4 regions of the Pseudomonas sp. SDO52101_S400 genome follow, and region 1 is predicted to be linked to each of the others. Evidence: predicted binding sites of a transcription regulator. Region 1 holds the regulator's gene; each other region holds the start of a gene.
What was found. Region 1 encodes FliA, which starts transcription of late flagellar genes. Its sites were predicted from a motif close to CTAAAGTTTNNNNNNNNNNNGCCGNTAA; they were not measured.
Positions count from the first base shown of each region.

Region 2: motA (flagellar motor stator protein MotA) is a predicted target of FliA. The motif match lies at 2,274-2,301, and genes of this name have one in related genera.
Region 3: ACW9HX_RS01365 (methyl-accepting chemotaxis protein) is a predicted target of FliA. The motif match lies at 2,951-2,978, and genes of this name have one in related genera.
Region 4: ACW9HX_RS12475 (flagellar protein MotY) is a predicted target of FliA. The motif match lies at 3,360-3,387, and genes of this name have one in related genera.

Region 1 is NZ_JBSVWF010000090.1:5,243-11,331, reverse strand. It holds gene ACW9HX_RS27545 (protein-glutamate methylesterase/protein-glutamine glutaminase) at 1-580, opposite strand, end outside; gene ACW9HX_RS27540 (chemotaxis protein CheA) at 630-2,915, opposite strand; gene ACW9HX_RS27535 (protein phosphatase CheZ) at 2,955-3,743, opposite strand; gene ACW9HX_RS27530 (chemotaxis response regulator CheY) at 3,761-4,132, opposite strand; gene fliA (RNA polymerase sigma factor FliA) at 4,300-5,040, opposite strand; gene fleN (flagellar synthesis regulator FleN) at 5,037-5,867, opposite strand; gene flhF (flagellar biosynthesis protein FlhF) at 5,981-6,089, opposite strand, start outside.
Region 2 is NZ_JBSVWF010000034.1:3,577-9,665, forward strand. It holds gene ACW9HX_RS17810 (rhodanese-like domain-containing protein) at 1-625, opposite strand, end outside; gene ACW9HX_RS17815 (HDOD domain-containing protein) at 665-2,203, opposite strand; gene motA (flagellar motor stator protein MotA) at 2,370-3,221, shown strand; gene motB (flagellar motor protein MotB) at 3,225-4,301, shown strand; gene dinD (DNA damage-inducible protein D) at 4,473-5,324, shown strand; gene rsgA (small ribosomal subunit biogenesis GTPase RsgA) at 5,431-6,089, opposite strand, start outside.
Region 3 is NZ_JBSVWF010000002.1:137,943-144,031, reverse strand. It holds gene ACW9HX_RS01375 (YqaA family protein) at 1-272, opposite strand, end outside; gene ACW9HX_RS01370 (DUF411 domain-containing protein) at 272-718, opposite strand; gene ACW9HX_RS01365 (methyl-accepting chemotaxis protein) at 892-2,883, opposite strand; gene ACW9HX_RS01360 (hypothetical protein) at 3,265-3,798, shown strand; gene ACW9HX_RS01355 (GNAT family N-acetyltransferase) at 3,847-4,773, opposite strand; gene ACW9HX_RS01350 (phenylacetate--CoA ligase family protein) at 4,773-6,056, opposite strand; gene ACW9HX_RS01345 (aldehyde dehydrogenase family protein) at 6,040-6,089, opposite strand, start outside.
Region 4 is NZ_JBSVWF010000020.1:9,825-15,913, reverse strand. It holds gene bfr (bacterioferritin) at 1-189, opposite strand, end outside; gene ACW9HX_RS12495 (bacterioferritin-associated ferredoxin) at 389-607, opposite strand; gene ACW9HX_RS12490 (peroxiredoxin) at 899-1,501, shown strand; gene rnt (ribonuclease T) at 1,576-2,250, opposite strand; gene pyrC (dihydroorotase) at 2,247-3,293, opposite strand; gene ACW9HX_RS12475 (flagellar protein MotY) at 3,453-4,361, shown strand; gene ACW9HX_RS12470 (argininosuccinate synthase) at 4,491-5,708, shown strand; gene ACW9HX_RS12465 (hypothetical protein) at 5,870-6,089, opposite strand, start outside.

The DNA of each region.
Region 1 (6,089 bases):
AGGCTTTGCGTTTCGGCGCTGCCGACGAAGCACTGGCAGCCGGAGCGCGAGCCGGTGCAGGCGCGGGTGCCGGACGAGCCGGAGCACTGTGGCTGCCAAAGCTCGACGGCGCCGGTGCCGGAGTCGGAGTCGGCGCAGGCGCAGCGGCAGGCGCCGGCGCACTGTAGGCACTGAAACGACGGTTACTGCGCGAGATACTGTGAACCTTCTCGCACAGCAGTTGCTTGACCTTCTCCGGATTGCGGGAGATGTCTTCGAAATTCTTCGGCAGGAAATCCACCGCGCCGGCATCCAGCGCATCCAGGGTTACCCGGGCGCCTTCATGGGTCAGCGAGGAGAACATCAACACCGGGGTCGGGCAGCGCTGCATGATGTGCCGCACTGCCGTGATGCCATCCATCATCGGCATCTCGTAGTCCATGGTGATCACGTCCGGCTTGAGGGCCAGGGCCTGATCGATCGCCTCTTTACCGTTGGTTGCCGTACCGACAACCTGGATGCTCGGATCCGCTGAAAGAATTTCCGAGACGCGGCGGCGGAAAAAACCCGAATCGTCCACCACCAGGACTTTGACTGCCATAAACACTCCATTAGGTGCAGCGGGACGTTGTCGCCCCGCTGCCCCGGATTCAAATACGCCGTGCGGCGTAACGCTTGAGCATGCTTGGAACATCGAGAATCAGCGCAATGCGGCCGTCACCGGTAATGGTGGCGCCGGACATGCCCGGGGTTCCCTGCAGCATTTTGCCCAATGGCTTGATGACCACTTCTTCCTGGCCGACCAGTTGATCGACGACGAAGCCGATCCGCTGGGTGCCCACCGAGAGGATCACCACATGGCCTTCGCGCTGCTCTTCGTGAGCCGCGGAGCTGACCAGCCAGCGCTTGAGGTAGAACAATGGCAGCGCCTTGTCCCGCACGATCACCACTTCCTGGCCATCCACCACGTTGGTGGTCGACAGGTCGAGGTGGAAGATTTCGTTGACGTTCACCAGCGGGAACGCGAACGCCTGGTTGCCGAGCATCACCATCAGGGTCGGCATGATCGCCAGCGTCAGTGGTACCTTGATGACGATCTTCGAGCCCTGGCCCTTGGTCGAGTAGATGTTGATCGAACCGTTGAGCTGGGAAATCTTGGTCTTCACCACGTCCATGCCCACACCGCGGCCGGACACGTCGGAGATCTCGGTCTTGGTCGAGAAACCCGGGGCGAAAATCAGGTTGTAGCATTCGGTATCGCTCAGGCGATCGGCGGCATCCTTGTCCATCACACCGCGTTTCACGGCGATGGCACGCAGGACGTTCGGGTCCATGCCTTTGCCGTCGTCGGAGATCGACAGCAGGATGTGGTCGCCTTCCTGCTCGGCAGCCAGAATCACCTTGCCGCCACGTGCCTTGCCCGAAGCTTCGCGTTCTTCCGGCGACTCGATGCCGTGGTCGACCGCGTTGCGCACCAAGTGGACCAGCGGGTCGGCCAGTGCCTCGACGAGGTTCTTGTCGAGGTCGGTCTCTTCGCCCACCAGTTCCAGGTTGATCTCTTTCTTGAGCTGACGCGCCAGGTCGCGAACCAGACGCGGGAAGCGGCCGAAGACTTTCTTGATCGGCTGCATCCGGGTCTTCATGACGGCGGTCTGCAAGTCGGCGGTGACCACGTCGAGGTTCGACACGGCCTTCTGCATCGACTCGTCGCCGCTGTTCAGGCCCAGACGCACCAGACGGTTACGCACCAGTACCAGCTCGCCGACCATGTTCATGATTTCGTCGAGACGCGCGGTGTCCACACGAACGGTGGTTTCGGCTTCGCTTGCCGGTTTTTCCGGTGGCGGCGTCGCCGGTGCACGGGCCGGAGCCGGTGCAGCAGCGGCTGGCTTGGCCGGTTCGGCCTTAGGCTCAGGCGCTTTTGCAGCAGGTTTTGCCGCAGCGGCCGGGGCCTTGGCGGCAGGCGCAGCAACAGCAGAAGCATTGCTGGCAGTCACGACGGCACCGGTGGCGACGTCAGTGAACTTGCCTTTGCCATGCAGATCGTCAAGCAGCGATTCGAACTCGTGGTCGCTGATCAAATCGCTACCGGCCGCAGCCGCTGCCGGGGCAGCATTCGCAGGGACGGAAGCAATCGCCGACTCCAGCGCATCGACGGCAAAGTTGCCCTTGCCGTGCAACTGATCGAGCAAGGCTTCGAATTCGTCGTCGGTGATGTCCGAACTGTCGCCCGCCGCCGGAGCGGCAGGAGCAGCAGGAGCAGCAGGAGCCGCGGCAGCCGGTGCCACGGCGTCGGCCGCGAACTGGCCCTTGCCGTGCAACTGGTCGAGCAGCGACTCGAACTCGGCGTCGGTAATTTCATCACTGGCTGCTTCATCGGAAGCAGGCGCAGCGGCAGCCGCCGGGGCTTCGGCTTCAGCCTTGACGGCGTTCAGCGAGTCCAGCAGCTGTTCAAATTCGTTATCGGTGATATCGCCCGAATCGCCTTCGACGACCAGTTCTTCGATCATCTCGGCAACAGGGGAAGCCGGGGCTTCATCCGCCGATTGCGGCTCAGCCAGGCGCGCCAGGGCGGCCAGCAGTTCCGGGGTGGCGGCGGTGATCGGGCTACGATCGCGGACTTCGCTGAACATGCTGTTCACCGCGTCCAGCGCTTCAAGCACCACGTCCATCAGTTCTGCATCTACGCGACGCTCACCCTTGCGCAAGATGTCGAACACGTTTTCGGCGATGTGACAGCACTCCACCAGCTCATTGAGCTGAAGGAAGCCGGCGCCCCCTTTTACAGTGTGGAAACCGCGAAAAATTGCGTTGAGCAGATCTGCGTCATCCGGGCGGCTTTCCAGCTCGACCAGTTGTTCGGACAGTTGCTCAAGAATCTCGCCGGCCTCAACCAGGAAATCCTGAAGGATCTCTTCATCGGCGCCGAAGCTCATTAATGGGGTGCTCCTACAGGTCTAAAAACCCAAAAAAACTCAAAATCCAAGGCTGGATAGCAAATCGTCCACATCGTCCTGACCGGACACAACGTCTTCTCGTTTATCGGCATGAATCTGCGGACCTTCACCCTGCGAGAGATGTTTTTGTGGATCTTTTTCAGCGAGCATTGCTGCACGGTCATGTTCGATGCCCGCAAAGCGGTCAACCTGACTGGCCATGAGCACGAGCTTGAGCAGGTTGCTTTCGACTTCGGTGACCAATTGGGTCACGCGCTTGATCACCTGGCCGGTGAGGTCCTGGTAATCCTGGGCGAGCAGAATGTCGTTCAGATTGCTCGACACCGCGCGGTTGTCCGCGCTGCTGCGTGCCAGAAAACCGTCTACCCGACGCGCCAGTTCGCGGAACTCTTCAGCCCCGACTTCACGGCGCATGAAGCGTCCCCAGTCGGCACTCAAGGCCTGGGCTTCGTCAGCCAGACCATTGACCACCGGCGTGGCGCTTTCCACCAGGTCCATGGTGCGGTTGGCCGCCGCTTCAGTCAGCTTGACCACATAGCCCAGACGCTCGGTCGCATCAGTGATCTGCGACACTTCCTCGGCCTGCGGCATATGCGGGTCGATCTGGAAGTTGACGATTGCACTGTGCAGTTCGCGCGTGAGCTTGCCCACTTCCTGGTACAGGCCACGGTCACGGGTCTGATTGAGCTCATGGATCAGTTGCACAGCGTCGCCGAACCTGCCTTTTTCAAGGCTTTCGACCAGTTCGACCGCGTGTTTTTTCAGAGTCGACTCGAAGTCGCCCTGTGAAGATTCGTTATGCTCCATAGCTCCCCCGCGCGTCATCAGCCGATGCGTTCGAAAATCTTCTCGATTTTTTCTTTCAGCGCCTGAGCCGTGAAAGGTTTGACCACGTAGCCGTTAACGCCGGCCTGGGCCGCTTCGATGATCTGCTCGCGCTTGGCTTCAGCGGTCACCATCAGCACTGGCAAGTGCTTGAGTTTTTCATCGGCGCGCACGTGACGCAGCAGGTCGATACCGGTCATGCCAGGCATGTTCCAGTCGGTCACCAGAAAGTCGATGCTGCCGCTGTTGAGCACCGGAATGGCGGTGGTGCCATCGTCAGCTTCAACGGTGTTGGTGAACCCAAGGTCACGCAACAGGTTCTTGATGATCCGCCGCATCGTTGAGAAGTCATCAACGATGAGGATTTTCATGTCTTTGTTCAATTCGACCTCCAAGCAGTCTTAAACGCGCCCAGCACCTGGACGCGCCATTTCAATCAATCCGGCGTAGCACTCGATGACTGTCTGGAGCACAACAGAGCAAGACCGGTGCCGTTCACCACCGCACCAGCCTCGTTCGCAGCGTCCCCACACTGCCTTCAGCGCGCTCGCCACTCCCCCAAACGCCCCCGCAAGCGGGCCGCGCACTGGCTGTGTAACTGGCTGACCCGCGATTCACTGACGCCAAGGACTTCACCGATTTCCTTGAGGTTCAGCTCTTCGTCGTAGTACAGCGCCAACACCAGTCGCTCACGCTCCGGCAAATTGGCAATCGCGTCCGCCAACGCAGCCTGGAAGCGCTCATCTTCCAGATCGCGCGACGGCTCAAGATGAGCACTGGCGCCATCCTCGTGCAGCCCTTCGTGTTCGCCGTCCTGCAGCAGGTCGTCGAAACTGAACAGTCGGCTGCCCAGGGTGTCGTTCAAAATCCCGTAGTAATCGTCGAGACTCAATTGGAGTTCGGCCGCAACCTCGTGATCTTTAGCGTCACGGCCGGTTTTAGCTTCAATCGAGCGAATCGCGTCGCTGACCATACGGGTGTTGCGGTGAACCGAGCGCGGTGCCCAGTCCCCCTTGCGTACTTCATCGAGCATGGCGCCGCGGATCCGGATGCCCGCGTACGTTTCGAAACTGGCGCCTTTGCTGGCGTCGTATTTGGTCGAGACTTCCAACAGGCCGATCATCCCGGCCTGAATCAGATCTTCGACCTGCACACTGGCCGGCAATCGCGCCAGCAAGTGATAGGCGATGCGTTTGACCAGTGGCGCGTAACGCTCGATCAGCTCGTACTGCGCGTCACGTGCCGACTTCTTGTAGAAATTCATACCGCTGGCGGTCATAGCACAGGTCCTGCCGTTTGCTGCACGAGGCGCTCGACGAAAAATTCGAGGTGACCACGCGGGTTGGCGGGCAGCGGCCAGGTGTCGACCTTCTGCGCGATCGCCTTGAACGCCAGCGCGCACTTGGAACGCGGGAAGGCTTCATAGACCGCACGCTGCTTCTGCACCGCCTTGCGCACGCTTTCGTCGTAGGGCACCGCACCGACGTATTGTAGGGCGACGTCGAGGAAGCGATCCGTGACCTTGGTCAACTTGGCGAACAGATTGCGACCTTCCTGCGGGCTCTGGGCCATGTTGGCCAGGACGCGGAAGCGGTTCATGCCGTAATCGCGGTTGAGCAGTTTGATCAGCGCGTAGGCGTCGGTGATCGAGGTCGGCTCGTCGCAGACCACCAGCAACACTTCTTGCGCAGCGCGAACGAAACTGACTACCGAGTCACCAATACCCGCAGCGGTGTCGATCACCAGCACATCGAGATTGTCGCCGATGTCGCTGAATGCCTGAATCAGACCGGCATGCTGGGCCGGGCTCAGGTGAACCATGCTCTGGGTGCCGGAAGCGGCCGGCACGATGCGGATCCCGCCGGGACCTTGCAACAGCACGTCGCGCAGTTCGCAGCGGCCCTCGATCACATCGGCCAGGGTGCGTTTGGGAGTGAGGCCCAGCAGAACGTCGACGTTCGCCAGACCCAGGTCGGCGTCCAGCAGCATGACCCGACGGCCAAGCTCTGCCAGCGCCAGGGACAAGTTCACTGACACGTTAGTCTTGCCGACGCCACCTTTGCCGCCGGTCACCGCGATCACCTGTACGGGATGCATGCTGCCCATGTTATTTCTTTACCTTGTCTTGCATAGACGGAGGCCACATTACTGGCTGCGCGTTCACAACCGGAACAATGCATGGCAGACCATCGATGTAGGTACAAAAACTGTTCATTACCTCAGCCAACCTGCTTGGTCGGACTGTGGTAGATATCAGCGAACATGTCAGCCATGGCTTCTTCGCTGGGTTCTTCCTGCATTTGCACGCTGACGGCGCGGCTGACCAAC
Region 2 (6,089 bases), on a different contig from region 1:
TGCGGATACGCAACTGACGCGCCTGATCCATGCCTGCCGTCCATTCGAAGTTGACCGCTCCGGGGATGTGCCCACCCTTGGCTGCCAAGACTTTCTCGCCGGAATACTCCAGTGGCCCGCGAGCGTCCCAGATCGCCAGGTCAGCGGCACCGAGGCGGCTTTGCAGGTATTCGCGGGTGGCGGTCGGTTCGTTGTGCAGGGTCAGGGCTACCGGACCGCCGACGACAGGAGGGATCTGGATCGACATCGGCGAACCTTCCGCCAGCCACGCCGGCAAGCCGCCGTCGAGGTAGTGGTACTTGTGGTGACCGATCACGTCGAGCAGCCAGATGAAACGCCCGGCCCAGCCGCCGCCTTCGTCGTCATAGACCACGTAGACCGCGTCCTTGTGATGTCCCAGTTCCCCGAACAGCTCTTCGAGTTTTTCTTTTGTCGGCAGCAGGCCCGGAGCCGGTGCCTGGCCCAGCTGGGTGCGCTTCGGATCGACAAAGCGTGCGCCGGGAATATGACCCTCGGCATAGCGGGCGGCGCTGGTCAGATCCACCAGAATCAGGTTGCGGGCGTCGAGGCGCGGGAGCAGGTCGCTCGGCTCGATCACCAGCGCCAGGCCAGAGAAGTCAGACATGTGAGGTCTCCAGAGCACAAAGGGGAAGGATTGTAGCTGTCATTGGCCGCGCTGGCTAAAGCTGTGCAGGGCTTTCTCGATGCACTGCGCGGTTTTGCCGAAGGCTTGCACGGTGATGTCGGCGAACGGCCCGCCGCCCTGATCGGCGACCACGATCATGATCACCCGACCGTTATTGACCAGCGAGCGCAGGAACAGGTGTTCGCCCCGGAACAGCGTGCGCAGCGAGGGCGGCAGCAGGGCGGAAAACTGGGCGTTGTTGTCCGGGGTGATGCGCACTTGTGCCTGTTGCGCGAGCAAGCGTTGCAGCACGGTGCTTTGACTGACGACGAAGTTGAGCGCGGCGGCTTCCTTCGGCAGGCCGGAAATCTGATGCACGCGCAGACTGGACTGCGTCCGGTCGGCCATCAGGATCATCACCCGGCGCATGCCGCTGGCCACCAGTGTGTCGCGGGCGGCGATGGTCAAGTGCATGGCATTGGTGAAGCGACTCGGCTCGGCCAGCAGTTCGGCGCATTGCCGGCGCCACTTGGCCAGGTCTTCGGTATTGGGTGCGGCGGCCGGCAACATGCCGGCGGGCAGGCGGCGGGTGCCCCACGGCCACAGCAGGGAAACCGCCGGGTGCCACAGATCCGGCATCGAATGCCGTCGCGCGCTGTTGGCGGCCTGCTGGTGCAACTGTTGTTGCACTTCGTCCATCGAGATTTGCAGATAGAGGCTGGTCAGGTACTGCCAGCGCTCGCTGTGCGGACTGTCCCAGGCCTGTTGTGCCGACAGCGCCAGGCCGTTGGCCAGCAGCACGGTGTTGGCCGGCTGGTTGAGCCAGTGGCGCAGGGTCGGGTCATCATCGAGGCGATTCTGTTGGCGCAATGGATGATCCACATCGCGGGCGATGCGCAGGACCTTGACCAGTTCGCGCTGTTCGGTGAGCAGCAATCGATAACCCTGCTGCACCCAGATCGGCAGGCGCCAGACTTCGACCAGCGCTTCACCGATTTTCAGCAGGCGTACGCCGAACAATTGCTTTTCGACGTCGCGGGCCGACTCGCCCTTGTGGATCACCCGGACTTCCCACTCTTCGAGCAGTTTGGGAAAGGTCAGCGCCAACGGCCACAGCGGCGATAAAAACAGCAGACTGCCCCAATGGATGTCTTGCCACAGCCGCGCCAGGCGACTGGCAAAAAAGCCGTTGGCCTGTTGCGTGGCGTGCTGGCTGATCATCTGCAACTGGCGCAAGGCCTGGGGGATTTGCGCCTGCGGCTCGGCAGGCAGACGTGCCAGCAGTTCTTCGGTGCGGGCGAGGCCGAGGCGATTGATCGCGACCTCGAGGTTCTCCGCAGGCGTGGTCATGCTGCCCTGAGTGTGGCGGTTGGCTTCACGAATGATGCTCAGCGCTAGCGCCGGGCTGTCCTGCATCAGGTCGGCAATGTCGCGCATTGAGCTGCGATTGTCGCGGATGGCACGGCAGACACGATCGTGGGCTTCTTGCGGCACCGGCAGGCGCACGCTGTCGAGCAGCTTCACCCAGCCGTCGAGTGTGGTGGGTTTTACGTGTGGGACGTTCGTTTCATTAGCCATGTCTGGACGAGATCTTCACTGACTGTAGACGCGCCCGGCATGGGCTAAATTGGCTTTTCGCCTGAACTGGCTATAGTCTGGCGCAGTTTTGCCGATAAGTAGAAGAAGAGATTTTTTAACTTCCGAATATGACCTTGAACCCGACTTAAATAAGTACTTTCTACCTATGGCTAAAATTATCGGCATCATCGTCGTATTCGCGAGCGTGCTCGGCGGATACGTGCTCTCCCACGGCAAGATTGCCGCACTGATCCAGCCCTTCGAGGTGATGATCATCGGCGGTGCGGCACTCGGAGCATTCCTCCAGGCCAACCCCGGTTACATGACGATGCACGTGCTCAAGAAATCCCTGAGCATGTTCAGCTCGCGTTTCAGCCACACGTTCTATCTGGAAGTGCTGGGCCTGATCTACGAGATCCTCAACAAGAGCCGCCGCGAAGGCATGATGGCCATCGAGGGCGACATCGAAGATGCCGCTGCGAGCCCGATCTTCGCCAAGTACCCGGCAGTGCTGAAAGACGAACGCATGACCGCGTTCATCTGTGATTACCTGCGCATCATGTCCTCCGGCAACATGGCTCCTCACGAACTGGAAGGTCTGTTCGACATGGAGCTGTACAGCCTCAAGGAAGACCTCGAGCATCCGTCTCACGCGGTGAACGGCATCGCCGACGCCATGCCGGGTTTCGGTATCGTCGCGGCGGTACTGGGTATCGTGGTGACCATGGCCTCGCTGGGTGAAGGCGATCAGAAGTCCATCGGTCTGCACGTCGGTGCGGCACTTGTGGGTACCTTCTTCGGTATTCTCGCGGCCTACGGTTTCTTCGGCCCGCTGGCACACTCCCTGGCGCACGATGCCAAGGAAGAGCTGAACGTTTACGAAGCTATCAAGGCTTCGCTGGTGGCTTCGGCGTCCGGCATGCCGCCGTCGCTGGCTGTCGAGTTCGGTCGCAAGGTTCTGTACCCGGCTCACCGTCCAAGCTTTGCCGAGCTGGAACAAGCCGTTCGCGGTCGTTAAGTCATGGAAAATAACCAGCCGATAATCATCAAGCGCGTCAAGCGCATCGCCGGCGGGCATCACGGCGGGGCGTGGAAGATTGCCTTCGCCGACTTCGCGACGGCGATGATGGCGTTCTTCCTGGTGTTGTGGCTGTTGTCCACCGCGACCCCGGAACAGAAGATCGCCATCGCCGGTTACTTCAAGGACCCGGTCGGTTTCTCCGAGAGCGGCACGCCGTACATCATCGATCTGGGCGGTACGCCGACCCTCGCACCGGAAAACACCCTCAACCCCGAAGTGAAGTCGCAGCCGCAACCGGACAAGGTCACGGTCGACACCGAGCAGGTTGAAGGCATGGCCGAGCAGGTCGAGAAGGAACGTCTGGAACTGTTGCTGCAAGAACTGCAGAACAAGGTCGACGAGAACCCGCAGCTGCAGAAATTCAAGGATCAGATCCTGTTCGAGATCACGCCGAACGGCTTGCGCATCCAGATCATGGACGCCGAGAACCGGCCGATGTTCGACTCCGGCTCTGCACGCCTGAAGCCGTACTTCGAAGACATCCTGCTGGCCATGGCCGACACCATCAAAGCGGTGCCGAACAAGATCAGCATCAGCGGCCACACCGATGCCAAGCCGTACACCGGCACCGGTGACTTCGGTAACTGGGAACTCTCGGCCAACCGTGCCAACGCCGCCCGGCGTGCACTGGTGGCGGGCAGCTATCCGGACGGGCAAGTGGCGCGGGTGGTGGGTTACGCCTCGTCGGCACTGTTCGACAAGGAGAACCCGTTCAACCCGGTCAACCGCCGCATCGACATCGTGGTGCTGACCAAGAAGGCCCAGGCCGCCATCGAAGGTTCGCAAGGCGCTGAACCTGCGAAACCGGCCGAAGGGCAGAACGGCGCGGATCCGGCCAAACCGGTCGACCCGAACGCCTTGCCGGCGGATCAGCAGCCAGTGCCTGCGCACGAACTGCGCGAGCGGCTGAACCTGTTTGACGACGCGGCACCGAAGCCGGCCGCGCCAGGTAGTGCGGCGCCATCCCCGGCGCCCGCTGCACCCACACCTGCACCGGCCCCCGCGCCGAAGCAGTGATCCATAAAAAAGCCGCGAGATGATCGCGGCTTTTTTGTGCCCTGTGCGACGACTGGGCACACTTTTGATCAGCCTCTCACGGATAATCCCCTATCAGCTTGCACACGGGTGTTTTGCTCTAAATGGCCAGCAATGAATACAAATCCTTCTGAACCACAAGGAGTCGTGACGATGGAAAATCAGACAATCTTTTTGCTGCAGCAGCAATTTGACGAATTAGCGCAACGGGTACCTGGCGAGGGTATCGAGTTCTGGTTCGCTCGCGAACTGCAGGAGCCTTTTGGTTATGCACGTTGGGAAAACTTTCTCACCGTTCTCCAGCGAGCAATAGCCTCGTGTGAAGCCACAGGCGTGGATGCTCTCGATCATTTTCGTGGCGTTACGAAAATGATCGAGATTGGCAAAGGTGGGCAACGAGCTACCGACGATTTCATGCTTACGCGCTATGCCTGTTACTTGATTGCGCAGAATGGCGATCCGCGTAAACAGCCCATTGCCTTTGCTCAGAGCTATTTCGCGCTACAAACGCGCAAGCAAGAGTTGATTGAAGACCGGATGCGCCTGCAGGCCCGCTTTGATGCTCGTGATCGCTTGCGCGAGTCGGAAAAAGAACTGTCGCAGAATATTTACGAACGTGGCGTGGATGATGAGGGTTTTGCTCGCATCCGCTCCCGGGGAGACGCAGCACTTTTCGGTGGGAGAACGACTCAAGCGATGAAAGATCGCTACGGCATCATCAAGAGTCGGCCACTTGCTGATTTTCTGCCCACATTGACTATTGCTGCGAAAAATCTTGCCACTGAGATGACCAATCACAATGTGCTTCAGGTTGATTTAAAGGGTGAGTCGGCCATTGCGAGCGAGCATGTCCAGAACAATTTGAGCGTGCGCGACATGCTGAACCAGCGCGGTATCAAACCCGAGGAACTCCCTGCGGAAGAGGATATTCGCAAGCTTGAACGTCGGGTTAAATCACAGGAAAGGAGCATCGCCAAGCAGGCGCCTAAGCTACCGGCTGACTGATTTTCAGGTGTTCGGTGGAATGACCGAATCGACAAACAAAAGCCGCAGTCACCTGCGGCTTTTGTTTGCTGGGCGTTCTCAAAGTCAGCGTTGCTGACGATGTTTTTCAGTAACCGTTTTCCGGCAGACTGGCGATGATCGAGCGGTAGCTGTTCATCCGCTGCTGTTGCACGCGGCCATCTTCCAGCGCCTTGAGCAGTGCGCATCCCGGTTCGCGGTCGTGCTTGCAGTCGCGGAAGCGGCAGGTGCCGAGCAGGTCATCGAACTCGATGAAACCGGCTTCGACGTCGGCGCGGCTGACGTGTCCCAGACCGAACTCGCGGATACCCGGGGAATCGATCAGCTCACCGCCACCGGGGAAGTGGAACAGGCGCGCGGTGGTCGTGGTGTGAGTGCCCTGGCCGGACAGTTCGGACAGCGGGCCGACGCGGGTTTCCACCTCTGGCAGCAGACTGTTGACCAAGGATGACTTGCCGACACCGGACTGGCCGACGAATACGCTGATGCGCCCGTCGAGCTGCTTCTGCAATTGCTCCATGCCGTTGCCGTGGTGCGCCGACACTTCCAGCACCGGATAACCCAGCGTGCGATAGACCGCCAGCAACGCGTTCAGCGCCGGGGCGTTCTGTTCGTCGATCAGGTCGAACTTGTTCAGCAGCAGCAACGGACGGATGCCGGCGTGCTCGGCCGCGACCAGATAACGGTCGATCAGGTTGGCATGGGGCTCGGGCAGCGGGGCGAAGACAATGACGATCATGTCAACGT
Region 3 (6,089 bases), on a different contig from region 1:
TGACCATAACGCTGATAGTGAGCACGGGCGCGAGCCATGTGCTTCGGGCTGACCGGAAACCAGCGCCGATCCTGAAACCGCTCCAGTCCTCGCCCCAGCCACCAATTGACCAGCGAGCCAAGGACATTGCCCAGCGTCGCCACCGCCAGCAATCCCCAAAGCCAATAGCGATCGCTGACCAGCAGCCCGACCAGCACGGCTTCCGATTGCAACGGCAACAAGGTTGCCGCGCCAAATGCAGCGAAGAACAGCCCGAGATAACCCGCCGCCATCAATGGGCCGGGTAGTCCGCCACCACCACATCGGCACCGTCCTTCTTGAGGCCGATGACCTGATAGGCATCGCTCATGCCGTCCATCTCCATGCCCGGCGAGCCCATCGGCATCCCCGGAGCGGCCACACCCAGCAGGTCGTCGCGCTTGCTCAGGGCCAGCACCTGTTCTGCGGGGACGTGTCCTTCGACGAATTTGCCGTTGATGATTGCGGTGTGGCAGGACGCCAGGCGCGGCGGTACGCCGTGTTGTTGCTTGAAGCTGCTCATGTCGGCTTCGACGTGGTCTTCGACCTTGAAGCCATTGGCTTCCAGGTGGCTGATCCACTTTTTGCAGCAGCCGCAGTTGGCGTCGCGGTGAACTTCGATTGGTATGAGGTCGGCGGCTTGCGCCAGGGAGGAAATGAACAGCGCGCTCAGGGCGGCCAGACGCAGATGGTTTCGCATGGAGGGCTCTCGGCTTGAGTGACGGTCAAAAAAGAACGCATTTTGACCGGATTTTCCTGCCCGGCATCAACGGAGTGTTTCCAAGTGATACAAGGCAGGCTGCCAGCATGATCGTAGATCAAGGCTGACAGCCCGCTGAGCGAGAGATGACAGATCTGTCAGGAAACCGGGGATCAGCGCACCTTGAACCGGCCCATGATTGCGCTGACCCGGCTGTTGGCTTCCAGCAGTTGTCGGGTGTTGACCTCGCTGGCCTGACCGCTTTGTACCAGTTCATCGACCATGTGGCGGATCTGCACCATGCTGCGGTTGATCTCTTCGGTGACGGCGCTCTGCTGTTCGGCGGCGGTGGCAATTTGCGTGCTGAGGCTGTTGATGTGGCTGACCGAACCGGCCATCTCGTCCAGCCCGCTGTTGACCCGCGCCGTGGCGTCGGCGGCGGACTGGCAACTGGCCTGGGTGTTTTCCATGGCGCTGACAGACGAGCTCACGCCTTGGGTCAGGCGGGTCAACATTTCGTTGATTTCCGAGGTGCTGGCCTGGGTACGGGCGGCGAGGGCGCGGACTTCGTCGGCCACTACCGCAAAGCCGCGGCCCTGTTCACCGGCGCGGGCCGCTTCGATGGCGGCGTTCAGCGCCAGCAGGTTGGTCTGGCCGGCAATAGCGCCAATCACACCGAGGATTTCGGTGATGCGCTGTGCGTCCTGTTGCATGCTTTCGACTTTGTGCGTGGCGCTGGCCACTTCGTCGATCAGCGCGACGACGCTGCTTGAGGCTTCGCCCACCACGACCCGCGAGCGATCGGCATTTTCGTTGGCGCGCTGGGTGAAGGCTGCAGTTTCAGCGGCATTCTGGGCGACGCTTTCAGCGGTCGAACTCATCTCGTTGATGGCGGTGACGGTCTGATCGGTTTCCGAAGCGTGGCGCAGCAGGATCTGGCTGGTGTGCTGCGACGTGCGTTGCAGGTTGTCGAGGCTCGAGGCCATGGCGCCGGTGGCCTGAGTGACTTCGCCGATCATGTTTTGCAGGTAGGCGATGAAGGTGTTGACCGAGTGACCGATCGCACCGAGTTCGTCTTCGGCACGGATGGTGATGCGTCGGGTCAGGTCGGCATCGCCGCTGGACAGCAGATCGATGTTGGCTTTCAGGGCCTTCATGCGCTGGATCAATTGGCGGATCGCATAGACCTGCCACAGCACCAGCAGGATCACCAGCGGGATCTGCAACAGGCTCAGGGTGCTGAGCACGTCATCGCGCTGAGCCGTGATCAACTTGGTCGGCAGGGCGGTGGCGAGGAACCAGGGCGTGCCTTCGATCGGCCGCATGAAGAAAGTGCTGGCTTCACCGTTGTTGTCGAACTCGACGCGCTGGGCCTGATCACGTTGCTGCAAGCCAGCCTTTACCTGACTCGCGAAAGGTGAACTGCCAGCCAGGTCGCTGATGTTTTTCAGCACGATCGGGCCATTGATGCGCGAGCTGTTGCTGATGATTTTGCCGTCGGCCTCGACGATCAGCATTTCGGCACTGAGGTCTTTTTCCTTGCGCGCCACCAGGTCGTTGAAGAAGCCCAGCGTCACGTCGATGGTAGATACACCCCAGGTCGTGCCGTTCTTCTGAATGGCCATGGCGCAGTTGGTGCGTGGCTCGGCGCTGGCATCGTCTTTATAGGCGGCGGCCCAGGCGCATTGGCCGCGCGGTGTCTGCAGGCCGCCCTTGTACCAGCTCTGGTCGTAATAGTTGGGCGCTGCGTCGCTGTTCCAGAAGGTGTTCACGGCCAGTTTGCCGGAGCCGTCGCGGTGCCAGAAGGTGCTGAACTTGTTGCGTCCCGCCTCACGCTGACCGGGCAGTGGCCAGATACCACCGCCAAATACTTTCAATTCACCGTACTGGTCCACCAGCCCCGGCAGCACCGTATCGATGGCGGCACTGTCGAGCAGCGGGATGGTCTGGGTGATGCTGCGTTGCTGCGATTGAACCTTGTTCAGTTCGCCCTGGATCTGCTCGGCGACCTCGGCAATGCGGTTGAGCACCACCTGCTCTTCGGTATGACGCAGTTTCGGCGCGACCAACTGGCTGATGCCTACCACGGTCAGGACCGACAGCAACAGGATAAATAGAACCAGAAACAGCGTGTAGCGAGCCTGAATGGTACGGAATGCGGGCATGGAGACCGGTCCTTGAGCAGCGTTTCTTATTAGGGGCGAGGAGTAAAACAGTAGGGGTATCCCTTACGTATCGTCGCGGCGCGAGGAAGCTTTAGGTACTCACGTGCTAAAAAGTTTTGAAACGCTGACCGGCAAGTAACAGATCCGACACATGCAAACTAACCAGCCCGTTCGTTAGAGTAAAAAGCCGATTTTCGCCGGACTGGCCAAGCGGCTCTGGCTCAATATCTGCGGGGCTTGCAGTGCTTTGTATCGAGAATGTACAAAATTTGTAAAAAAGTGAAAAACAGATTGGTGACATCAGTTTGCCGGCCGATACTCCGGGCAACTCAAGACGTTCCACAAGGATATTTTCATGTTCTTTTCGCAAGGAGCACGCTCATGACCGTTGGTTATACCGGCGCGTGGCAGCCCAAGGCAGGTTTGCTGGTTCGAGATGCAGGGAGCGCGGGCAAACCGGTTTCTCAAAGCGTGAAGGTCAAGCAGATGCTGGCCCTGGTCGGCAACGACCCCACCGTTCTCAACACGGCGGAAATGGACAAGCAGCGTTTGCACAAGAACATCAAGGGGTTCGATCCGGAAAACGTCACTCCCAAGCAATTGGGCAAACTGACTGACTTCCTGCGCAGCCGGGGCCTCATTTCCGAAGTGACCTCGATGACGCTGCTCAATGCCGGTGACAAGTTCGATCGTTTCGGCATTCAGAAAGACCCGGATGCCAAGTTCAATGCGCTGGAATATTTCGCCACGCAACTGGACACCATCAACAACAACAGCCTCAAGGGCAACAAGTACGCCAATACGTTGATCCCGGAGTACAAGAAAGCCATTTATGTGCTGCAGAGCCTGAAAACCTACGGACAGGGCGGTGAACGTCCGCCTCCGACCGACAAAGGCGTCAGCGCCAAGGCTTGATCGCGTAAAACCAGGCCCTCCGATGCGCAGGGCCTGGGCATTCTTGCGTTACACGGACGATGATGGCTTGGCAATGAGCGATTGCAGGTCGTCATGCAGCCGCTGCATCTGCGGGCAAATCAGCGTCAACGCCGGTGGCCTGGCGCCACGATGAAACAACGCCAGCCAGCCAGCTCCTCTCTCATCCGGCACCACCCCGGTGAACACGAATCCCGCCGTCGTCAGCAAGTGAAAAGCGCTTGCGAATTCCTTTGCCAGCCTGAGCCTGACTGAAATGAGCCAATGCGCCGGCAGTTCCTGCAACTGCTTGAGCAAGCCGCCATCGATCTCTTTGAAAATGCCTTCATACCGGTTCAATTGTTGTTCCAGCTGCACCGGTTCGCCCACCCAGGGCGCGGCCTTGTCCTGTGTTCCGAACACGCTGCACATCTGCCTCATGAAATCCCGGCAGCTTTCGGGCCACGCCTGGGTCGGGAGCGGACGTCGGTTATCGTCGACAGGCGTGTAACCGATGACCAGCGATTCCCGCGCCGAGGCATTAAATGGAGACGGGACATGGTCGGGCAGCCATCCGACACTCTGAAAGCCGAGACTGGCTGCCATGCGCTGTGTGTAAGGATGGCCGGTGACCTGTTTGATCGTCACGCCCCGGTATCCCAGGGCTTGCGCATGAATCAACAGCTGCCGTCCCAGGCGGGTGGCAATGTTCTGACCTCGGGTTTCAGGGTCAACCACGCTCAACGCCAGCTCGGCGATGTGCGATCCCTTGGCACGAATCAAGGTCGCGTGTCCCAGCATTTGATCTTCGGCGACGGCGACCAGAGAGTGCCAGCGCCCCAGCGCATGGTTGCGATCAATCATGCAGGGCAGATAGACGTGAGGCTGGGCGTAAAGATCGCCGTAGGTTTTTCGGAACAGGTTGCTCACGGCCACAGCGTCGCTGTTGCGGTAACTGCGCAGGGTAACTGTTTCCATCAGCGGTGTTCCATGGGCGGGCTGTCGTAGACGCGCAGATCCAGTACGCGCTGGCGTTTGCCGGAGCGCGGATGGCGTGACAGGTCCTGAACCGTGCAGCAGTGAATCTCCACGTCCAGCAAGTGATCGGCATTCAGTTGTTTGATCAACGGGTAACGTTCAATCAGCGCGCTGTGCAGTCTTCGGTCTGTGTCTGCGGATTGCACAGCGTCCGGAGCCCATTTCAGGCGCAGGATATCTTTCGTTCCGGCCTGTTCGATCACCAATTGCCAATCGTCACTGCCGGTGAGGCGTCGCACCGTTTCGCCGATTTCATCGGGCAGCAGTGTCAGGATTCCTACCCTGACTCGCTGGCTGTCGGCGCTGCGGCCCATCAACGCGAATTTGCGCCTGGGTGTTCGCTCGAGTTCTCGCCAGCAGGCGCGGTCGCCGACCGGGTAACGAATCAACGGCATCAGTCGCCGGGTGAGATTGGTCATCACCAGACGTCCTGTGCGATCGCATTCCTCGATCACCTCGCCGGTCTGTTCGTCGAGGATTTCCAGCACGCTGTGGCCCTTCGCCATCCGGTGTTCACCCAAGGCGCAGTCGCGATGACTGGTGCCTATGAGGCCAGCGTCGACACTGGCGTACCCCATGGAGGTGACGCGTACATTGGGGAATACCCGGCCGAGCAGTTGCAACTGCGCCGGGAACAGGCTTTCACCGCCATAGAGCAGACATTCGATGCACTCCAGCCGCCGCCCCTGGCGTTCCAGCCACGCGGCGAAGGTCAACATGTGCGCCGGTAAACCGGCCAGTACATTGATCCGATGACGAGAAATCGTATCCGCCAGCACGGTGGAGTCGACGTGGCCGGTGAAAGGGAATTCCACGACGCCCGGCTCGACATGCGCCAAGGCATCGTGAGTGAAGATGAAACTGGCATACAGGTCGCCGGCAAAGAACAGGTTGGCGACCCGATCGCCCTTGTTCAGTTGCCCGGTGAGGCTGCGACCGAAATCCTCCACCAGCGTTTGCCATTCCCGCCGCTCGAAGACCGACAGTTTGCCATCGCTGGTGGTCCCTCCGGTTTTGAACACCAGTGCGTTGCCCAGGCTTGCGGTCAATACCGGCCAGCGGTCAAGGTCCTGGCTGCCTTTCCAGTAGTGCGCGGGGTCAATCACGGGTAAATCGGTCAGTGCCGTTACCTGCTCGGGGACGCTGGCAAAGTGGCTGGCGTAAAAGCTTGAATGCTGACGCGCAAAAGCGACCAGCTCCTGCAATTCAATCCTTGATTTCATGGTGAGCTCCTTGCAGAACGGAGGAGGCGCGGG
Region 4 (6,089 bases), on a different contig from region 1:
CAGGATGCGCTTGATCAGCTTGTCCGCGTGCTTCATCTCGTCGATGGATTCTTTGTACTCGTGCTTGCCGAGCTTGTTCAGGCCCCAATCTTCATACATGCGCGCATGCAGGAAGTACTGATTGATCGCGACCAGCTCATTGGCAAGGATCTTGTTGAGATGCTGGATGACTGTTACGTCGCCTTTCATGATGGGAGTCCTGCCCTAAGTAGCGGTATATAAGGCGGAGTTTGAGCTTGGTATTTATAAGTGTCAAACCTAAGTTATTGAATAATATATGAAAATTAATCGGAATAAGAATGTTTGTGTTCCGCGTCTAGTCGCTAAGCAATTGATTTTCAGGCATAAAAAAACCGGACTTAAGTCCGGTTCTTCGAAATGGGTGCAATCAGGCGGCAGTAAATTCTGCAGGGTAGGGAATCGCGGCCTGGGCGGTTTGCAGCTTGGTCAGGGTTTCGCGTACCACTTCTTTCGCGAGGCAGGCACATTTGCCGCATTGGCTGGCTACGCCGGTGGCCTGACGGACTTCTTTATAGCTGCAGCAACCTTCATAGATCGCTTCGCGGATCTGTCCGTCGGTGACGCCAGTGCAGAGGCAAACATACATAAGTGAGAACCGTCGCTGGTTGTGGCTCAATTGCGATGGATCTTAATGTTAACGAGAATGATTGTCAAAGTGCTTTCCCAACGGTTTTCATCGCGAACGGCTGTGGCTGACGAACGGTGGTGCATGGCTGAATGCCAGCCGGGATTTCGCGAAAAACCGTTAAGGACAGTCGAAAAACGCAGTGTATGATGGTCGGCCCTTGCGAAGGGGGTTTGTGTCACAGGGCTGTCGCCTGAGGGTGGCAGGCTGGCGCGAACCCTGAACTTCAAGTTTCTACACCAGGAGATATCAATGAGCGTACTCGTAGGCAAACAAGCCCCTGACTTCACCGTCCCGGCCGTACTCGGCAATGGCGAGATCGTTGACAGCTTCACCCTGTCCTCGGCCATCAAAGGCAAATACGGCCTGGTGTTCTTCTACCCGCTGGACTTCACCTTTGTCTGCCCGTCCGAGCTGATCGCTCTGGACAACCGCATGGCCGACTTCAAGGCACGCAACGTTGAAGTGGTCGCCGTTTCGATCGACTCGCACTTCACCCACAACGCCTGGCGCAACACCCCGGTCAACAATGGCGGCATCGGCCAGGTGAAATACACCATGGCTGCCGACATGAAGCACGAAATCGCCAAGGCCTACGACGTTGAGTCCGAAGGCGGCGTGGCTTTCCGTGGCGCGTTCCTGATCGACGACAAAGGCGTTGTCCGCTCGCAGATCATCAACGACCTGCCGCTGGGCCGTAACATGGAAGAGCTGATCCGTCTGGTCGACGCTCTGCAATTCCACGAAGAGCACGGCGAAGTCTGCCCTGCCAACTGGAAAAAAGGCGACAAGGGCATGAACGCTTCGCCAGAAGGCGTTGCGGCTTACCTGACCGAGAACGCTGCTGCCCTGTAAGGCGCAACGTCGAGGTACAAAAAAACCGGCTCTTGAGCCGGTTTTTTCATGCGCGGGATTTAATCCGGCGACCATCAGTCGTCGAAGTCTTCCCAGCCGCCCATCTGTTTCCAGCGGTTGACGATGCCGCAGAACAGCTCGGCCGTCTTCTCGGTGTCGTAACGCGCGGAGTGCGCTTCACGGCCATCGAAGTCGATGTCTGCTGCCTGACAGGCCTTGGCCAATACGGTTTGACCGTAGGCCAGACCCGCGAGGGTCGCAGTGTCGAAGCTTGAGAACGGGTGGAACGGATTGCGCTTCATGTCCAGCCGCGCGACGGCAGCATTGAGGAAGCCCAGGTCGAAGCTGCTGTTGTGGCCGACCAGGATCGCCCGCTTGCAACCGTTGGCCTTCAAGGCCTTGCGCACGCCACGGAAGATATCGGTCAGGGCCGTCTCTTCGCTGACCGCCATGCGCAACGGGTGATCGAGTTTGATTCCGGTGAACTCCAGCGCAGCCGCTTCGATGTTGGCGCCTTCGAACGGCTCGACACGGAAGAAGTAGGTGTGGTCCGGGTAGACGAAACCTTTTTCATCCATGGCGATGGTGGTCGCGGCAATCTCCAGCAGTGCGTCGGTGGCCGAGTTGAAACCACCGGTCTCTACGTCGACGACAACCGGCAGGTAGCCGCGAAAGCGTGCTGCCATCGGGTGACGGGAACCGCCGCCACCTTGACCGTCCAGTTCGTCGTCGAAATGGTCTTCACTCACGCGTGTTCCTCCAGCAGGCGCCAGCGCAGTTTTTCACCGGCGCGCAGCGGGATAACGGTCAGCTCGCCGAAAGGCAGGCTGGTCGGGGCGGTCCATTCTTCACGAACCAGAGTAATGCGATCTGTATTCGCCGGCAGGCCATAGAAACGCGGGCCGTTGAGGCTGGCGAACGCTTCGAGCTTGTCCAGCGCATTGCGCTGTTCAAAGGCTTCGGCATACAACTCGATGGCGGCGTACGCGGTGTAGCAGCCGGCGCAGCCGCAGGCGGCTTCCTTGGCGTGCTGGGCGTGCGGTGCCGAGTCGGTGCCGAGGAAGAACTTCGCGCTGCCGCTGGTGGCGGCGTCGAGCAGGGCTTCCTGGTGAGTGTTGCGCTTGAGGATCGGCAGGCAGTAGAAGTGCGGCCGGATCCCGCCCACCAGCATGTGGTTGCGGTTGTACAGCAGGTGATGCGCGGTGATGGTCGCGCCAACGTTGGCCGATGCCTCGTTGACGAACTGCACGGCATCGCCGGTGGTGATGTGTTCGAACACGACCTTGAGCGTCGGGAAACGCTCGACCACGCGGCGCATGTGCTCGTCGATGAAGATTTTCTCGCGGTCGAACACGTCGACGTCGCCACGGGTGACTTCACCGTGGATCAGCAGCGGCATACCGACTTCGGCCATGGCTTCCAGCGCCGGGAAAATCTTGTCGATGCTGGTGACCCCGGAATCGGAGTTGGTGGTGGCGCCGGCCGGGTACAACTTGGCCGCGTGGACAAAACCGCTGGCCTTGGCTTCACGAATTTCTTCGGGTTGGGTACGGTCAGTGAGGTACAGCACCATCAACGGCTCGAAACGACTGCCGGCCGGGCGGGCAGCGAGAATCCGCTGGCGATAGCCGTCGGCTTCAGCGGCGTTGCGCACCGGAGGTACCAGGTTGGGCATGATGATGGCGCGACCAAAGGTGCGCGCAACATCTGCAACGGTATTGGTCAACACGGCACCATCGCGAAGATGAATGTGCCAGTCGTCGGGACGCAGCAGGGTCAGGCGGTCGGACATGAGGGGATTCCAGGCGGGTCAAACTGAGGCGAATGCTACCGGAAAAGACTCTTGCAGGCACTCGCTATCAAGTTTTGCGACGAGCGTCCGATATCCCATAGGTATGCCGTAAACATGTATGTATCGGTCTTTTTGTTGTAGAAGCCAATGGAGCCTCCCGTGCGCCAGCGTTATTTAGCCTTGCTCAGTGTGTTTGCCAGCCTTCCGGCGATGGCGCTGACCTACCAGACCCGTCTGGAGAACATTGAGTGGACGGTCGAGGGCGACAAGTTCGAATGCCGCCTGACGCAGCCGATCACCGATTTCGGCTCGGGCCAGTTCGTGCGCAAGGCCGGGGAGCAGGCGACATTCCGTCTGAACGCCTACAACGCCATGCTCGGCGGTGGTTCGGCGACCTTGATGGCGGCTGCGGCGCCTTGGCAGCCAGGCCGTGGCGATATCAACCTGGGCACGGTCAGGATCGGCAGTGGCAATATCCTGTTCAACAGCTCTCAGGCGCAGGCCGGACAACTGATCAGCGGCCTGATGGACGGACGCAGCCCCGTGGTTCGCCATGCATCGGGCGATGGCCGTGTGTCGGAAGTGCGTCTGTTGCCGGTCAAGTTCAGCAAGGCCTTCAACGACTATCAGGCCTGTGTGGCGAAACTGCTCCCGCAGAATTTCGAGCAGGTCAAACAATCGCAGATCGGATTCCCCGGCGAAGGCATCGAACTGGACGCTGCGGCCAAGGCCAAGCTGCAAGTAATGCTCGAATATATGAAGGCCGATCCGACGGTCAATCATATCGAGCTCGATGGCCACTCCGACAACAGCGGCAATCGCCTGACCAACCGTGAGCTGTCGCGTCGGCGGGCATTGGCGGTGGTCGACTTCTTCAAGGCCAACGGCATCCAGGAATCGCAGATCACCGTGCGCTTCCATGGTGAGCGTTACCCGTTGGTGCCGAACACCAGTGCTGCCAACCGGGCGAAGAACCGTCGGGTCAATGTGCACCTTGCGCGGGTTGCACCGACCACCGCTCCTGCGCCTCAGGCCAGCACACCGGCCAACGCCGCAGCGACTTCCTGACCTGTCGGTCATCGTCGCCCTCTCGACAGATTCTGTCGCTTTGTCGTCTTAAGCTGTCGCGCCTCTGTAAATTATCGCGTTTGAGCGGTAGACTCATCGGCTTTCCGTAGAACCCCGTGGAGTGATGGCATGGCGGACGTAAACAAGGTCGTTCTGGCGTATTCCGGCGGCCTGGACACTTCGGTGATCCTCAAGTGGCTGCAGGATACTTATAACTGTGAAGTAGTGACCTTCACTGCTGACCTGGGTCAGGGCGAAGAGGTCGAGCCGGCTCGCGCCAAGGCGCAGGCCATGGGCGTCAAAGAAATCTACATCGACGACCTGCGCGAAGAATTCGTGCGTGACTTCGTGTTCCCGATGTTCCGTGCCAACACCGTTTACGAAGGCGAGTACCTGCTGGGTACTTCCATCGCACGTCCGCTGATCGCCAAGCGTCTGATCGAAATCGCCAACGAAACCGGCGCCGATGCCATTTCCCACGGCGCGACCGGCAAGGGTAACGACCAGGTACGTTTCGAACTGGGTGCCTACGCGCTCAAGCCAGGCGTGAAAGTGATTGCCCCTTGGCGCGAGTGGGACCTGCTGTCCCGCGAGAAGCTGATGGACTACGCCGAGAAGCACGCGATCCCGATCGAGCGTCACGGCAAGAAGAAATCCCCGTACTCGATGGACGCCAACCTGCTGCACATCTCCTATGAGGGCGGCGTGCTGGAAGACACCTGGACCGAGCACGAAGAAGACATGTGGCGCTGGACCGTCTCCCCGGAGAAGGCTCCTGACACCCCGCAATACCTGGAACTGACCTACCGCAACGGCGACATCGTTGCGCTGGACGGCGTCGAAATGACCCCGGCCACTGTACTGGCGACCCTGAACAAGATCGGTGGTCAACACGGTATCGGCCGTCTCGACATCGTCGAGAACCGTTATGTCGGCATGAAGTCCCGTGGTTGCTACGAAACCCCGGGCGGCACCATCATGCTGCGTGCTCACCGCGCCATCGAATCGATCACTCTGGACCGCGAAGTCGCTCACTTGAAAGACGAGTTGATGCCGAAGTACGCCAGCCTGATCTACACCGGCTACTGGTGGAGCCCTGAGCGTCTGATGCTGCAACAGATGATCGACGCTTCCCAGGTCAACGTGAACGGCGTTGTACGCCTGAAGCTGTACAAGGGCAACGTGATCGTGACCGGCCGCAAGTCCGACGATTCGCTGTTCGACGCCAACATCGCGACCTTCGAAGAAGACGGCGGCGCCTACAACCAGGCTGACGCGGCGGGTTTCATCAAGCTCAATGCGCTGCGCATGCGTATTGCCGCCAACAAAGGCCGCAAGCTGTTCTGAGTCCTTCGGGCCAGACGTGAAATAGCGGTCTTGTCGTTCTGACAAGACCGCTATGCTGCAAAACCTTTCTGTTTACCTGATCGTTGTAGATCAGCGTTCCCGAATTCATCTGTTGTACTGTGTGCATTGCATTAATGTACTTCGTGTCTCTGTGCCTCAATTTAAACTCTTCCCAATACAGTGATGTTCAGCAAGTGAACGTCGTAAATAATACAATACGTCGTCCCTATGGCTTTCCTTCCTCGTTTGAGCGATTTAGCGATGTTTTCTTTCGGTAAAATCTCTGACATATCATTCGTTAAAATGAGGAATATTCTGAGCGAGTGCTTGGCGGGTTGTGGGATTTTTTCCAGGAGTGTGTTTATTTTTGATTCGGCGCTG